3 regions of the Neorhizobium puerariae genome follow, and region 2 is predicted to be linked to each of the others. Evidence: riboswitches for the same ligand, from Rfam matches in the RefSeq annotation. Region 2 holds a riboswitch; each other region holds the start of a gene.

Region 1 (3,268 bases), on a different contig from region 2:
GCCGGCGAGTGTCGAGGCGATGGCGACTGCGACCGCGGTGAACCGCAAGCGAAGGGTATTCATCCTGGTGTTTCCTTGTTCCAGACTGATTTTGGGAACAACGCGGATCGCAGGACTTCGTTCCTACCGGGCATGTTCCAGGGCCGATCACGAATAAGCGAGCGGCCCCGGCCCCCTCTCCGTCAGGCGACGATAGAGAGCTTGGCCTGGTCGCCCTGCAGGCGGTTGACCATGAAGTTCGAATACCATTCGACGAACTGCATGACGCCGCCCTCGTGAACCGCCGAATAGGGTCCCGGCTCGTAGGCCGGAGAGCGGATGCCGAAGGCGTTCTCCTCGACGATCCGGCGGTCCTGGTCGTTGGTCATGTTCCAGACATGCGTCAGTTCCTCGAGATGGTAGTCCACCCCTTCGACCGCATCCTTGTGGACCAGCCATTTGGTGGTGACCGCCGTTTCCTCCGGCCCGAGCGGGGTCACGCGGAAGGAGATGGCGTGGTCGCCCAGCATGTGGTTCCAGGTGGTCGGATAATGGAAGAGCAGCATGGTGCCGATCCGGTCGATCGTCACGTCGTCGGAGAGCTGGCGGGCAACGGCATTCCTGCCGGACATCGTGTAGCTTTCCGCCCCTTCGATCAGCGGCATGCGGGCGACGCGGAACTGGCCGTCCGGCGAGATCCTGAACTCGCTCGGCAGGTTGGCCGCCTCGCAACGCTGCCAATGCTCGATGATGACGGGATCGTCAATCGCCCCCGCGACGCCGGTGACGGTCGGCGCCTCGGGAAACGTGCGGCAGAGTTCCGGATGGTTTCCGGCACAATGGTAGCATTCGCGGTTGTTTTCCCAGACGAGCTTCCAGTTGCCCTTTTCGATGATCGTGGACTGATGGGCGACCTTGGCCTCCGACAGGCGATGCGGCGCCATGTAAGGCTCGATCGCGGCGCGAACCGGGGCGAAATCCGGCGCCTCCTGGGCCAGACAGATGAAGATGTAACCGGCGACGCTCTCGCAATGGACTTTCTTCAATCCGTATTGCGCCTTGTCGAAATCCGCCCCCATCTGCCGCCCCACCAGCAGCGAGCCGTCGAGTTCGTAGGTCCACTGGTGATAGGGACAGACGAGGCGAACCGCCGAGCCGCTCTCCTTGGTGCAGACCCTGCTGCCGCGATGGCGGCAGGTATTGTGGAGCGCCCTGATCCGCCCGTCGCGGCCGCGGACGACGACCACGGGATAATCGCCGATCTGCAGGGTGAAATAGCTGCCTGCCTTCGGCAATTCGCAATCGTGGCCGACGAACAGCCAGTCGCGGTACCAGATCATTTCGAGATCGAGCTTGTAATAATGCGGATCGGTATAAAAGGCCTGTTCGAGACTGAAGCCTTCGCGGCGGTTCTTCAACTGCCGCAGGACCTGATTGCGGATTTCCATCTAGCCTTCCTCGCCAATGCGCCCCTTGGGCAGCGCGCGAAGGACATGGAAAGCCGGCAGGCCTAAGCCCCCAAAGCCCCCTGCCCGAACGCCCGCCGCGATCGGTGAATCTCTCCAGGTCTCCAGGCTGGTTTCCGGGCTCAGGAGCTGTCCCGTCGGGACTGGACCGGCGCCTTCCCGGGCGGCCTTTGCGGCTCTTTCCCAGTGGCTTCCGCCGGACCTTCGAACTCCACCACCGTTGCGGGGGCAGCGCCGGGCTTCGACCGGCTTCCCAATTCTCCGCCTTCCCTAGCGAGGCGGCACCTTGAGCCTGAGGCGGATATAACCATTCGCCGCATGTGTCGCATAGACGACATTGCGACATCGGCAACCGCATTGACGACGGCCCTGGAAAAGCATTCTCAAGCCTCGCAAAAGGGAAACCTGTCATTAAGAAGTAGTTTCTAAAATTCCCCGGCATCCATGGGAGCGGTTCCATCATGCAGGCCAAGAAGAAGATCCGCTACTACGAAGCCCCTCCGCCAAGCCCGCCCGTGGCGCCGGAGGTGAAGATCGCCGCGCATTCGGAATTCCTGCGGACAGGCCGCATCGGCCGCCCCAAGCCGATCTGGGTGCCGGAGGAACGCCGTTACCTCAGCCATGCCCAGGTCGCGGAGCGCACCGGCAAACGCCTCGAAGAGGCCGGCGAAAAGAGCCACGAGCGCATCAACGGCTTCCACCGCTCGATCCAGTTCCCGAAAATCATAGCCCATCACACGCTCGATCAGAGGCCGCATCTCGGCTATTGCCATGTGACGGCCGCCAGAACGCTGCTTTCACGGCGCGTGCCGGTGAGCTGGTCCTTCTACATTGCCAACTTCTTCTCGGACATCAGCGAAGAGGAGGAGAAGTTCTTCGAGCGGATCAGCACCGCCTATTCCCGCATGTACTTCGCCGTGGCGGTCGAAGGCGAGCCGGGCCAGCCCTTCCGGATCAATCGCTCGATCCGCAAGAACGGGCTCTTGTTCAAGACCAGCGACCCCATGGAAGCAATCAAGAACGTACTGATGCTCGGCGCCTCGAACGAGGCGCTTCGCGAAATCATCAAAAAACTTTGAAACAGAGCCGGTCCGCGCTACAGCATCGTTCCGAAAACCGGAATCGCTTTTCGGAAAGCACGACGCGTAGATTCAAAAAGGTTGGAGCGTCCTTTTTACGTCCGTTCGGGCGTACGGCGCTTTAGGTCATACATGGCGGCCGACATCATCGACATCACCAAGGACCACGAAGGCGCGCTCCAGCGGGCCTGCGCCGTGCTGGCGGACGGCTTTCCCGTGGCGATCCCGACCGAGACGGTCTACGGGCTCGCGGCGGACGCCACCAATCCGGCGGCCATCACCCGCATCTACGAGACCAAGGGCCGGCCGCGCTTCAATCCGCTGATCTGCCATATGGCCGACCTCGCCATGGCCGAGCGCCATGCGACCTTCGATCCGGTCTCGCGAAAACTTGCCGAAACCTTCTGGCCCGGGCCGTTGACCCTGATCCTGCCCCTCAAGGCGGAAGGCGGCATACATTCGCTCGCGACGGCCGGTCTCGACACCGTCGGCATCCGCCTGCCGAAGGGATTTGCCGCCGAGCTGATCCGCGCCTTCGGAAAGCCGCTGGCGGCTCCGAGCGCCAACACGTCCGGCAGGATCAGCCCGACGAGCGCCCGCCATGTGGCCGAGGATCTGGGCGACAAGCTGAAACTCGTCATTGACGGCGGCGCGGCACCGGTCGGGGTGGAATCGACGATCGTCCGCGTCGAGGACGGCGCGATCCGGCTGCTGCGGCCCGGCGGCGTCGCCGCGGAGGAGATA
Region 2 (3,268 bases):
TGACGCCGACCGCACCCGTCGACGCGCCGGCGGAAATGCCGAGCACATAGGGTTCGGCGAGAGGATTGCGCAGGAGCGACTGGAGGATCGCGCCGGAAAGCGCCAACCCTGCCCCGCAGAAAGCGGCCACCAGGGAGCGCGACAGCCGGTAGTCCCAGATGACCGCTTCCTGGATGCGCGGCAGCGCGATATCCGTCAGGCCGAGGCGGTTGGTCACCGCCCCGATCGTCGTTTCCATCGGAATGGTCATCTCGCCGATCGCCACGCCAGCGGCGATTGCGACGAAGAGGGCGGAGAATACGAGGCAAACGCCCGCGATGCCGGCCGTCCATGCTCCAAAGCGCGATCGTCTCACTTCAGCAATCCGAAGCGCTCAAGGGCGTCCGCGACGATTTCCAGGCCGGTGATCGTCCGGATCGTCGGGTTCATCGCCTGGGCGTCCATCTCGACGATCCGTCCCTTCTCGACGGCGTCCAGCTTGCCGACAACCGGGTCCGTAGCGAGAAACCTCTTCTTCACGGCCGGATCGTCCGCCCCCTGGGTGCGGCGGTCCATGGTGCCGATGACGATGACGGCGGGGTCTCGGGCGGCGATCGTCTCCCAGCCGACCAGCGGCCATTCCTCTTCGGATTCGATGACGTTGCGGGCGCCGAGAACCTTGGTGATGTAACCGGAAGCGCCGTTCTTCCCGGCGACCCAGGCATCGCCCGCGACATCCGCCGACGAGAACCAGTAGACGAGGCCCACATCGTCCGCCCGGTCCGCGACGCGCCTTCTGACGGCCTCTTCACGGGTCTTCAGCTGAGCGATCAGCGCCTCGCCGCGATCCGCGACGTCGAAGATGCGGGAGAGTTCATCGATCTCCTGGTAGAGGAGGTCCATCGTCAGCATCTGCTTGCGGGTGCCGTCCGAGCGCGTGTTATCGGTCACCACGCAGTCGGTCGGGGAGATGTAGCTCGGCACGCCGAGATCGGCGAACTGCCGGCGGGTGCCGACCCGCCCCTGCGGACCGACGGACGTCAGGAATTGCGCGGCGATGAAGTCCGGCTCGCGTGCGACGACCGCTTCGAAATTCGGCGTGTTGTCGGCGATGCGGTGAACCCGGTCGTTTTCCGCCGCAAGCTCGGGCAGGACCGGCGAGACCCAGACGGCGCTGCCGGCCATGCGGTCGGCAAGGCCGAGCATCAGCATGATCTCGGTGCTGTTCTGGCCAAGCCCGACGGCCCGTTGCGGCGCCTTCTCGACGCGGAGTTCGGTGCCGCAGTTTTCAAGCGTCAGCGGATAGCTCGTCGGCGCAGCCAGGGCCGCGAACGGAAGAGTGGCGAAGAGGGCTGCAAGCAAGCCGGGTTTCATGTCCTGTCCTTTCGAAAAATACGGCGATGCCGGGATGAAAGGCAGGACTGTGCAAGGCCGTGCACATGGCTTGCATCAGGATGGCGAGCGACAAGATCGCTGACGTCACAATAGTCTCCCTGCCGGAACACCTCGTCCGGTAATCACTGGTCTCGCCACGGCAGGTCTCCTGACTTGCGGCTCCGGCGCCTTTCATCCCCTTCCCGATCCCGTCGAGATCAGTGGCCTTGATGAAAGGCTCGCCGCTTACAGTTGCGAGGGCAGTCGCGGAATCGGCCCGAAGACCTCACCGCGTTCCCTTTTCATCTGCGAATGCAGAACCGTAGCGCGTCGTTGATACGGAACCTGCGGGAACTTGTCCAGCCGCCGCAGGCATTGCGACCGCACAAATCCCAACCTTGTTCCCGGTCGCGACGGCTCATCGATGAAAGGACGAAACGGGAATGCAGACAGCGGCATCCGCGAACCCGGACGCCTCATTCTCCACAGCTTCGAATGTCGCGTCAGCCCAGCCTGATCCCGTGCCTGGCCAGCATCGCCGGAATGCTGACGACGCCGCGGGTGGCGATCGCCTCGTTCGCGGCTATCCCGGTCAGGATCGACCAGCCGCCGGCGACGTGATCGGAGGCACGCCCGCGCGTTTCCCCGGGCATGCTGTCCGGCGCAAGGATGTAGCCGAGCATGACCGGGTCCGCACCGCCGTGGGCGCCCTTGCCCGTGGCAACGTCGATCTCGCGCGGCTCCTCGCCGGCAAGATGCAGGGTGGTCGACATGCACTCGACGTCCGCCAGCGATCCCTTGCCGCCGAGGATGCCGTGCTTCTCGACATGCCTGTGGCGGAGCGTCCCCCGGGTGCCGTGGAACTCCACCTCCAGCCCCTCCCAGGGAGCATAGGCGGTGAGGGTGTAATTGGCGCTGACGCCGCTGGCGTAGCGGATGTGGACCTGCATCGTATCCTCGATGCCGATCGACGGATCGAAGACGCACCGGTCGCGGAAATAGCCGTCCTCGTCCTCCGCCTCGCGATAGAGACGGCGAATGTTGTCGTCGCTTTCCAGATCCAGCCGATAGTCGCATTTTTCGGCATCCGCGCAGGTCGCGCAGCGCGGGCCGTAATCCGTCAGCCCCATGCCGGCCGCCGTCTCCGGCCGGTAGACGGCCCGCCGTCCCGACGCGAAAACCTCCTCGGGCCGCGTGCCCAGCCACCAGTTCAGCAGATCGAAATGATGGGTCGACTTGTGGACGAGCAGGCCGCCGGAATTGTCCTTCTGCCGGTGCCAGCGGCGGAAATAGTCGGCGCCGTGCACCCGATCGAGATACCAGCGGAAATCGACCGCCACCACGTCCCCGATCATGCCGGAGGCCAGCAGGTCGTAGACCTGCGTGCGGGCCGGAGAATAACGGTAGTTGAAGGTCACCGTGACCCTGCGGCCCGTCCGCGCCTGCGCGTCGGTGATGCGCTTGAGCGTCTCAAGGTCGATGGTCAGCGGCTTTTCGCAGATCACGTCGCTGCCCGCCTCCAGCGCCCGCACGATATAATCGCCATGCAGATGGTCCGGCGTCGAAACGATGACGGCGTCGGGCGCCTGCTCGGCCAGCAGACGGTCGAAGTCCCCGGCGAGATAGGTCGCCACCCCGTTGCCATTGCGCCGCGGCACGGCCTCCGCCGACAAGGCAAGCCGTTTGGGATTGCTGTCGCAGAGCGCCACGAGTTCGTGCCGGTCGGAAAACGGGCCGGTGATCGCATCGCGGAACATCTGGTGCCGGGAGCCGCAGCCCACGATGGCGACTTTCATCTCAGGCGGTCTCCCTCAAGACGACAGGCTCCACCCGCTCGCCGTTTGCATCGAAGAAATGCATGTCGGCAAGATCGATCCCGACCGTAATCCTCTGGCCCTGCCGGGGCCGGTCCATG
Region 3 (3,268 bases), on a different contig from region 2:
AATGGTTCACGCGCGATCCTACCGCCTGGACCTGCAGGCGCATCGGCTTGTTCGCGACTTCGACGAAGCCTTTTATGCGCAGAACGTTTTCTGCCTCCGCCGTCTCGGAGATACGCGCGGCCAGCGCCTCGGCATCCGCCACCGCCGGCAGGTCGACGACGAAACTGTCGAAATCGTCGTGGTCGTGGTCCAGCTCGTCGTCGTGATGGGTCTTGCGGTTCTCGATGTCGTCCTCGACGGCGAGGCCGAGGCCGATCAGCACGCCCGGATCGATTGCGCCGTTTGCGGCAGGCACGATTTTCACCGCCCGCGGCAGATGCGCCTGAACGCGGCCCTTGGCGGCGGCGAGCGAAGCCTGGTCGAGAAGATCGGTCTTGGTCAGCACGATCATGTCGGCGCAGGCGACCTGATCCTCGAACACTTCCTCGACCGGATCGTCATGATCGATCGAACCGTCGGCCTCGCGCTGGGCTTCCAGGGCGTCGTGGTCGTCGGCGACCCGGCCCTCGGCCAGCGCGACGCCGTCCACCACCGCCACCACGCCGTCCACGGTCACGCGCGCCTTCACATCCGGCCACTGGAAGGCCTGGACGAGCGGTTTCGGCAGCGCAAGGCCGGAGGTTTCGATGAGGATATGGTCGACGCGCGGTTCGCGGGACAGGATCTGGTCGATCGCCGGCACGAAATCGTCGGCCACGGTGCAGCAGATGCAGCCGTTGGCGAGCTCGATGATGTTGTCTTCCGGGCAACTCTCGATGCCGCAGCCCTTCAGCACCTCGCCGTCGATGCCGACATCGCCGAATTCGTTGACGATGATCGCCAGCCGTTTGCCGTCCAGCTTCTCGATCAGGTTGCGGATCAGCGTTGTCTTGCCGGCGCCCAGGAACCCGGTGACGACGGTGCAGGGAACGCGGCCGAAAGAGACGGTCATGATGGCATGTCCTCGTGATGATGGAAGGGGGGAATGCGGGCCGTCATGCCCTTGCCGCGCAGGCAGGCGGGACGGCCGCGAAGAGGAAGGAAACCGCGCTCGTCGCCGGCGAGCATCATCGCGCCGGCGACGATATCCTCGACGTTTTCAAGCGACAGATGGCCGAACACATAGGACCAGCCGGAACGGTGGTTGAAGGCCGCGCTCGGGCTCTTCTCGCAATTGGCGAGGCAGGTGACGGGCCTGACGGCAAGTGGCCTGCCGGCTGCCGCAGCCTTCAGCGCCTCGATCATCGCCACGCCCGGACGCACGTCGCCATCCGTTTCGTCGCGGCAATTCGTGCAGACGAAGATCGTCACGTCGATATCGGGATCGTTCCTGTGCTCGTCACTCATCGTCTGGCCGCGTTACCGCCGGGATATCTCAAGATCGGGGCGCGGAACAGGAGGGGCAAGCCGCCTGCGGTGAATGAGCGAACCTCTCCGGAGCACCCCGCCCGGCGAGCCTTGTTGTCCAAACGGCAGGTCTCCTGGCTCGCGGGTCGCCGCCATTTGCCTGCCTTCCCGGATCGCTCCAGTGGCTTTTCGGCAGATGGCTCGCCGCCTACAGTTGCGGGGGCAGCCGCGGCATTGATCCGGATAGAAGGATCGCACCGCATTCTCTCTTAGCCCCTTCCGTTGCCGGAAAAGGACCGTCTTTCTTCAACTACGCCCGGTCGCAGGCCCGTGTCAATGGAGACAGTGGGGAGACGGCGGGGGAGACGGTAGGCGTCGCAAAGGCGATTGCCCGTGCGGCAAATTCGTCTATAGTGACCCTGCCTACGGTGCCCGAACGGGCCTTGAGAGGGAATGCGGTGCGACGGCTCCTGCCGTCCAGCCCGCGGCTGCCCCCGCAACTGTAAGCGGAAAGTCTTCGTCCATCATGCCACTGGAGCGATCCGGGAAGGCGGGCGAGGGCGCCTGATCCGCGAGCCAGGAGACCTGCCAGAGGCGACTGGAAACTTGAACGACCCTCGGGTGGAGGGTGAAAGGACATAACCATGGTTACGAAATCTGCTGCCACCGCAGTCAGCGTTTCCACCTCGAAGATCATTCCCCTCAGCATGACGGCGCTGCTGGGCCTTTTCGTCGTCGGCTTCGTCGGCTTCTCGCATATGGAAGTCGTGCATAACGCCGCGCACGATTCGCGCCATTCCTTCGCATTCCCCTGCCACTAAGGGGAGTTTCCCATGTCGTTGTTTCGTAACATCGTCTTTGCGGCGGTGATCGCCGGGCTGTTGTCCGGATTGCTGCTGACCGTGATGCAGAGCTTCTCCACCGTCCCGCTGATCCTGCAGGCGGAGACCTATGAAAACGCCGCTCCCGAAGCCGGCCACAGCCACGAGGCTGCGCCGGCTGCCGGTGCAACGGCGCCGGCCGCTGCGGACCATCATCACGACGAGGAAGCGTGGATGCCGGCGGACGGTTTCGAGCGTTTCATCTACACCGCGGCCGCGGACGTGCTGGCCGCCATCGGTTTCGGCCTCGTGATGATCGCGGGTGCGGAAGCGCTGGGCGGTTTCGGAGGATGGCGCGGCGGCCTGCTGTTCGGCATCGCGGGTTTCCTTACCGTCAGCCTTGCCCCCGGCCTCGGGCTGCCGCCCGAACTGCCGGGCATGCCGGCGGCGGAACTCGGTCCTCGCCAGATCTGGTGGGTTTCGACAGCCGTCTGCACGGCCGCCGGCCTCGGCCTGCTTGCCTACACGCGCTCGGCCGTGCTGGCGGCGCTGGCGATCGTTCTGCTGATCGCGCCGCATCTTGTCGGCGCGCCGCTGCCGCCAAGCCATGAAACGGCCGTGCCGATCGAACTGCACGCCCGCTTCGTCAATGCGGTCTATGCCACGAACCTGGTTTTCTGGGCGGCGCTGGGCACGCTTGCCGGCGTGATCCGCGAAAGATTTCGCGCCGGCGAGGATGTTGCCGTGCGTTCTTCCACGGAGCTGGCTTCGCGGTGAAGGAGATCGACGAAACATCCGCCGAACGCCATCGCGCCAAGATGGCGAACCGCAAGGCGGTTCAGGATGCGGAAGTGGCCGGGAAGACCCTCGAAAAGGGTCTTCTCATCGTCCATACCGGTCCCGGCAAAGGCAAGTCCACCGCCGCTTTCGGTCTGGCGCTGCGCATGCTCGGCAACAATCGCCGTGTCGGCGTCGTGCAGTTCATCAAGGGTGCCTGGTCGACCGGCGAGCAGCCCGCACTGGCCACCTTCGGCGACCGTGTCGTGTGGCATACGATGGGCGAAGGTTTCACCTGGGAAACCCAGGACCTGCAGCGCGACATCGCGGCCGCCGAAAAAGCC

The links. A riboswitch is a leader RNA that binds a small molecule or an ion and turns the genes downstream of it on or off. The one in region 2 is predicted to bind cobalamin.
Region 1: another riboswitch for cobalamin. It lies ahead of ACFFP0_RS16090 (aromatic ring-hydroxylating oxygenase subunit alpha); the one in region 2 lies ahead of ACFFP0_RS07045 (ABC transporter substrate-binding protein).
Region 3: another riboswitch for cobalamin. It lies ahead of ACFFP0_RS31885 (DUF1636 family protein); the one in region 2 lies ahead of ACFFP0_RS07045 (ABC transporter substrate-binding protein).

The regions. Positions count from the first base shown of each region.
Region 1 is NZ_JBHMAA010000017.1:85,953-89,220, forward strand. Features, by position in the region: gene ACFFP0_RS16085 (BA14K family protein) at 1-63, opposite strand, end outside; gene ACFFP0_RS16090 (aromatic ring-hydroxylating oxygenase subunit alpha) at 183-1,427, opposite strand; cobalamin riboswitch at 1,536-1,749, opposite strand; gene ACFFP0_RS16095 (DUF6656 family protein) at 1,907-2,524, shown strand; gene ACFFP0_RS16100 (L-threonylcarbamoyladenylate synthase) at 2,657-3,268, shown strand, end outside.
Region 2 is NZ_JBHMAA010000008.1:353,855-357,122, forward strand. Features, by position in the region: gene ACFFP0_RS07040 (FecCD family ABC transporter permease) at 1-319, opposite strand, end outside; gene ACFFP0_RS07045 (ABC transporter substrate-binding protein) at 352-1,353, opposite strand; cobalamin riboswitch at 1,496-1,693, opposite strand; gene ACFFP0_RS07050 (Gfo/Idh/MocA family protein) at 1,857-3,149, opposite strand; gene ACFFP0_RS07055 (ABC transporter ATP-binding protein) at 3,151-3,268, opposite strand, start outside.
Region 3 is NZ_JBHMAA010000077.1:178,701-181,968, forward strand. Features, by position in the region: gene cobW (cobalamin biosynthesis protein CobW) at 1-931, opposite strand, end outside; gene ACFFP0_RS31885 (DUF1636 family protein) at 928-1,326, opposite strand; cobalamin riboswitch at 1,434-1,642, opposite strand; cobalamin riboswitch at 1,736-1,933, shown strand; gene ACFFP0_RS31890 (CbtB domain-containing protein) at 1,971-2,147, shown strand; gene ACFFP0_RS31895 (CbtA family protein) at 2,160-2,924, shown strand; gene cobO (cob(I)yrinic acid a,c-diamide adenosyltransferase) at 2,921-3,268, shown strand, end outside.